Linked DNA regions of Methylobacterium currus. The protein of the gene in region 2 interacts with the protein of the main gene of each other region in a pairwise test. Links are inferred from orthologs where the notes say so. Each region holds a gene or a part of one and is shown on either strand. Other genes may lie near its edges.

Region 1 (3,034 bases), on a different replicon or contig from region 2:
GACCACGGCGAGGAGAGTTACGTCGGCAAGGGCCTGCTCACCGACAAGGTCGCGATCGTCACCGGGGGCGATTCGGGCATCGGCCGCGCGGTCGCCATCGCCTATGCCCGCGAGGGGGCGGACCTGGCGATCTCCTACCTCGACTCCGAGGAGGTCGACGCGCAGGCGACCAAGGCCTGGGTCGAGAAGGCGGGCCGGCGCTGCCTCCTGATCCCGGGCGACCTGCGCGACGAGGCGCATTGCCGGGCGGTGGTGGCGAAGACGGTGGCGGAGTTCGGCCGCATCGACGTGCTGGTCAACAACGCTGCCGCGCAGGTGGTGAACGAGGGCCTCGACGACGTCACCGCCCACGATGTCGAGGGCTCGTTCCGCGCCAACGTCTTCGCGATGATCTACCTGGCGCAGGAAGCCGTGCCGCATATGCGGCCGGGCTCGGCGATCGTGAACTCGACGAGCCAGCAGGCCAAGGTCGCGGATGCCAGCATGCTGGTCTACGCCGCCACCAAGGGGGCGATCAGCACGCTCACGGTCGGCCTGTCGAACCTGCTGGCGCCGAAGGGCATCCGGGTCAATTGCGTCGCGCCCGGCCCGGTCTGGACGCCGATCCAGCCGATCGTGAAGTCGCCTGAGCAGATCGAGAAACTGGGCGCCGATACTCCGCTTGGACGGGCCGGCCAGCCGGCGGAGCTGGCCCCCGCCTACGTGCTGCTGGCCTCGCGGGAAGGCAGCTACATGACCGGCGCGCTGGTGCCGGTCACTGGCGGCCAGCCGATGCTCTGACGGACGGGCAGGATGTCGACCGGCGGGGTGTCAGCCCCAGTACCCCCGCCCTAGCTCCTTCGTCATCGGACAGGCCCGGTACGGGCCCGTCCCACCACCCCGGCGCGAAGACCGGGGATGGATCCGAAAACCCCTCCGCAGCCTCGGAACGGCCGCCCGCCGGTCCCGTTGTTGCGGGAAATCCACGGAGTAACCGACATGACGGATTCCCAGGGCAAGGCCGGCCAGCCGCGCCAGCACCGCACCCGCAACAACACCGACTCGAACGCCAAGCGCGTCTCGATCGAGACCCTGAACGCCCGCCTCGCCGACGGCATCGACCTCGCGCTCAACATCAAGCAGGCGCACTGGAACCTGAAGGGCCCGCAATTCATCGGCATCCACGAGATGCTCGACGGGTTCCGCACCGAGATCGACGACCTCAACGACAAGGTGGCAGAGCGCGCCGTGCAGCTCGGCGCCACGGCCCTCGGCACCGCCACGGTGGTCTCCAAGACCTCGAAGCTGTCGCCCTACCCGACCGACATCTACGCCATCGCCGATCATCTCTCGGCCCTGATCGATCGCTACGCCGCCTACGCCAACGCCGTGCGCGAGAACATCGACCAGACCGACGAGGCCGGCGACCCCGGCACCGCCGACCTGTTCACCGAGGTCTCCCGCGCCGTCGACAAGCAGCTGTGGTTCCTCGAGGCCCACGTGCAGGAGCCGACCGGCACGATGCGCGACGGCGACGGCAAGGGCGCGCGCTGAGGGCGACCTATTCGGTGAGTGGGGCCGGCGCCTGAGCCGGCTTCGGTCGCGGCGCATCGTCGATGCGGCGGATCGCGGTTCGTCGAAGACGATGCGGCACACTCGGACAATCGAGCACGGCCCGATCGCGCCACGATCGGGCCGTGGCCTTGTCTCTTCGGGACGGGAGAAGACCGGACCTGCCGCGCCCCGCGGGCGCAGGACTGTCCGGGAAAAAGATTGGCGCGGGTTTCCCCTCTCCCCGCCGGCAGGGAGAGGAGGGGAACCCGCGCCATTTCTTTTCGCCGTCCCGGCTCAGCCGTTGCGGAAGGTGTAGCTGTAGCCGTTGAGGGCTGGCGCGCCCCCGAGATGCGCGTAGAGCACCTTCGACCCCTTCGGGAAGAAGCCCTTCTGGACGAGGTCGATCATGCCCTGCATCGACTTCCCCTCGTAGACCGGGTCGGTGATCATCGCCTCGAGCCGGGCCGCGAGGCGGATCGCCTCGACCGTCTCCTTCGAGGGCACGCCGTAAACCGGGTAGGCGTAGTCCTCCTTGATGACCACGTCGTCCTCGGTGATCTCGCCGGCACCCACGAGGGCGGAGGTGTTCCGGGCGATCTCGAGCACCTGCGCCCGGGTCTGGGCGGGCGTGCAGGAGGCGTCGATGCCGATGACGTTGCGGGCGCGGCCGTCGGGCTTGAAGCCGACCACCATGCCCGCATGGGTCGAGCCGGTGACGGTGCAGACCACGATGTAGTCGAAGTGGAGGCCCATCTCGGCCTCCTGCCGGCGCACCTCCTCGGCGAAGCCGACATAGCCCAGGCCGCCGAACTTGTGCACCGAGGCGCCGGCGGGGATCGCGTAGGGCTTGCCGCCCTTGGCCTTCACGTCCTCGATCGCCTGCTTCCAGCTGTCGCGGATGCCGATGTCGAAGCCCTCGTCGACGAGCTGCGACTCGGCGCCCATGATCCGCGTCAGCATGATGTTGCCGACCCGGTCGTAGACCGCGTCCTCGTGCGGCACCCAGGCTTCCTGGATCACCCGGCACTTCATGCCGATCTTGGCCGCCACCGCCGCCACCATGCGGGTGTGGTTCGACTGCACGCCGCCGATCGACACCAGGGTGTCGGCGCCCGAGGCGATCGCGTCCGGCACGATGTATTCGAGCTTGCGCAGCTTGTTGCCGCCATAGGCGAGCCCCGAGTTGCAATCGTCGCGCTTGGCATAGATCTGCACGTCGCCGCCGAGATGGGCGGTCAGGCGCGGCAGGTGCTCGATCGGGGTCGGGCCGAAGGTCAGGGGATAGCGCTCGAACTGCGACAGCATCGAAGGGATCATCGCCGGGGTCCTATATGGAAGCCGGGCTCAACCTAGCAGGACTTCGACGGAAGGTGCTCTCGAACTTGCGCGATCTTCGATGGCCGGCACGGCCGGATCGGCCATCCATGTGCTAGATCCGTCCAATTCCGGGCTGCCGGATGGAAGGACCTCTCATGGCTACCGGGCTCGACCGCATCGACGT
Region 2 (3,148 bases):
GGCGTCCTCGTTGACCGCATGCATCACGCGGCCGGTCTTGGCGTCGACGACCATCGCGGCGTAGGGCGGATTGTAGCCTCCGCCGCCGCCGTGATGGGCGCGCCGGCGCGCCTCGGCGGGCGAGGCGGTGAGCGCCGTCAGCACCGCCGCGGCGGCGAGCACGGCCGGCAGCGCGGGTCCAGATTGGCCGTGAACGCAACGCATCACGCACATACCCCGTTCGACTGAAGGGGGCGCCTGCGACGGAGGCGGCGCCCTCGAACCGATGGCGCCCCGCGAAGACGGCGTGGCGCAGCGGCATCACTGTCAATCAGGCTAGGGAGGCGCGGTTACGCCCCGGTTAATCGGGCGCAAATTCCGATGCTCGAATTTGCTCATTGTGCGACGCACAATAACCCTTGACGGATTTTGTGCGGTGCACATATTGCAGGCCAGCGGGGCGCGACGCGCGGGTGCCCTGCCGAAGCCCTGAACGCCGCGCGAGGAGGGGCGCCCCCCTGAGGCGCCGCCACACCATGAACCAGCAGAACATCAGCCAGCAGGCCGAGGCGGCCCAGAAGTTCGGCAAGGACAGCATGGACGCGATGCTGCGCAGCTTCGGCACCCTGTCGAAGGCCAGCCAGGCGATCACCGTCGAGGCGACGGACTTCGCCAAGCAGTCCTTCGAGCACGGCACCGCCACCCTCGAGAAGCTCGCCGGCGTGCGCTCGCTCGACAAGGCGCTCGAGATCCAGACCGAGTACATGAAGACCTCGTACGAGCGTCTCGTGGCCCAGACCACCAAGATGACCGAGCTCTACCAGAACCTCGCCAAGGAGATGGCGAAGCCGTTCGAGGGCTTCGTCGCCAAGGCGCAGGAGCAGGCGTTCAAGGCCCAGGACCGCGCCTTCGCCACGGCCAAGGACGGCCTGAAGAAGGTCGAGGACGAGTCCCACAAGATCCAGGACGCCGCGTAAGCCACGCGCCGCGCGAGGGCGGACGGCCTCGCCGGGTCCCCTTTTGGGGGTTCCGCGTCGGGGCCGCCGCTCCACCATCGAGACCGCGACCGGCACGGGATCCCGTGCCGGTCGCACGCGTTTTCAGGGCCCCGCGAGAGGCTTGCACGACAAGAGCGCGCAGCCGACTGGCGAAGCGACGGCTCGGCCTATAGATTAGGCTCGGCACCGGCAGCCGACGTGATAGGCTGCCGTCCCGCATCACCGCCCAAGCCCCCCGGCAGAGGGAGGCCGGTGCGGTTCGGCGCGGTCGCCAGAGCGAGGTCGGTACGATTCAGATGGCTCAGGTCCCGAGGCAGGGAGAACCCTCCACCAGGCCGGTCGCGGCCAATCCCCGCGCACCCGGGAACGGCGACGGGCGATCGGGAACGGCCGTGATCACGCGGACGAAGCCGCGCACCAAGCGGCCCAATCTCTATCGCGTGCTGCTCCTCAACGACGACTACACCCCGATGGAATTCGTCGTCCACGTGGTCGAGCGCTTCTTCAACAAGTCGCGCGAGGACGCGACCCGCATCATGCTGCACGTCCACCAGAACGGCGTCGGCGAGTGCGGCATATTCACCTACGAGGTCGCCGAGACCAAGGTGACGCAGGTCATGGACTTTGCGCGGAAACATCAACATCCTCTGCAATGCGTCATGGAAAAGAAATAGGCACCAGCAAAGAGGCCCGCTTTGCCCAGCTTCTCACGCAGCCTTGAACAAGCTCTTCACCGCGCCCTGGCGCTCGCCGGCGAGCGCCGGCACGAATACGCCACGCTCGAGCATCTCCTGCTGGCCCTGGTCGACGACCAGGACGCGGCTGCGGTCATGCGGGCCTGCAACGTCGATGTCGACCTGCTGAAGCGCAATCTCGTCGAGTACATCGACACGGAACTCGCCAACCTCACGGGCGACGGCCGGCAGGACGCGAAGCCCACCGCGGGCTTCCAGCGCGTGATCCAGCGCGCGGTGATCCACGTGCAGTCCTCGGGCCGCGAGGAGGTCACCGGCGCCAACGTGCTGGTGGCGATCTTCGCCGAGCGCGAGAGCCACGCCGCCTACTTCCTGCAAGAGCAGGACATGACCCGCTACGACGCGGTCAACTACATCAGCCACGGCATCGCCAAGCGCCCCGGCCTGTCCGAGGGCAAGCCGGTGCGCGGCGCCGACGAGGACGGCCCGGCCGAGCGCCCGAGCGCGTCCGAGGACGAGCGCGGCGGCCAGAAGAAGAAGGGCGACGCCCTCGACGCCTACTGCGTCAACCTCAACAAGAAGGCCCGCGAGGGCAAGATCGATCCGCTGATCGGCCGCGAGAACGAGGTCCAGCGCACGATCCAGGTGCTCTGCCGCCGGCAGAAGAACAACCCGCTGCTGGTGGGCGACCCCGGCGTCGGCAAGACCGCGATCGCCGAGGGCCTGGCGCGCAAGATCATCCAGCACGAGGTGCCGGAGGTCCTGGCCGACGCGACCGTGTTCTCCCTCGACATGGGCACGCTGCTCGCCGGCACCCGCTACCGGGGCGACTTCGAGGAGCGCCTCAAGCAGGTGATGAAGGAGATCGAGGCGCATCCCAACGCCATCATGTTCATCGACGAGATCCACACGGTGATCGGCGCCGGTGCGACCTCGGGCGGCGCGATGGATGCCTCGAACCTCCTGAAGCCGGCTCTGGCCTCCGGCTCCTTACGCTGCATCGGCTCGACCACCTACAAGGAGTACCGCCAGTACTTCGAGAAGGACCGAGCCCTGGTCCGCCGCTTCCAGAAGATCGACGTCAACGAGCCGTCGATCCCGGACGCGATCGAGATCCTCAAAGGCCTGCGCCCGTCCTTCGAGGAGTTCCACAAGCTCAAGTACACGACCGAGGCCGTGAAGGCCGCGGTCGAGCTGTCGGCCCGCTACATCAACGACCGCAAGCTGCCGGACAAGGCGATCGACGTGATCGACGAGACCGGCGCCTCGCAGATGCTGGTGCCGGAGGGGCGGCGCAAGCGGACGATCGGCGTGAAGGAGATCGAGGCGACCATCGCCACGATGGCCCGCATCCCCCCGAAGACCGTCTCGAAGGACGACGCGGAGGTGCTCGCCCACCTCACCGACAACCTGAAGCGGGTGGTCTACGGCCAGGACGCCGCCATCGACGCGCTGACCGCCTCGATCAAGCTCGCC

The links.
Region 1: the proteins of clpS (region 2) and dps interact in binary tests that used the Escherichia coli proteins (3 or more experiments, as listed by UniProt). The link is inferred for Methylobacterium currus from one-to-one orthologs.

What each region holds. Positions count from the first base shown.
Region 1 is NZ_CP028844.1:461,821-464,854, forward strand. Bases 41-2,755 are described here. They hold dps (DNA starvation/stationary phase protection protein Dps), read left to right. Parts: upstream 41-978; coding sequence 979-1,533; downstream 1,534-2,755. Other genes in these bases: DA075_RS32235 (SDR family oxidoreductase), read left to right, coding at 41-780; DA075_RS32245 (1-aminocyclopropane-1-carboxylate deaminase), read right to left, coding at 1,828-2,755. Outside these bases: more of DA075_RS32235, read left to right, coding at 1-40; more of DA075_RS32245, read right to left, coding at 2,756-2,838; DA075_RS32250 (Lrp/AsnC family transcriptional regulator), read left to right, coding at 3,006-3,034.
Region 2 is NZ_CP028843.1:1,063,654-1,066,801, reverse strand. What follows is about bases 134-2,962. They hold clpS (ATP-dependent Clp protease adapter ClpS), read left to right. Parts: upstream 134-1,273; coding sequence 1,274-1,651; downstream 1,652-2,962. Other genes in these bases: clpA (ATP-dependent Clp protease ATP-binding subunit ClpA), read left to right, coding at 1,673-2,962; DA075_RS04855 (D-alanyl-D-alanine carboxypeptidase), read right to left, coding at 134-204. Also shown: more of DA075_RS04855, read right to left, coding at 1-133; more of clpA, read left to right, coding at 2,963-3,148. UniProt on the Escherichia coli protein: Involved in the modulation of the specificity of the ClpAP-mediated ATP-dependent protein degradation.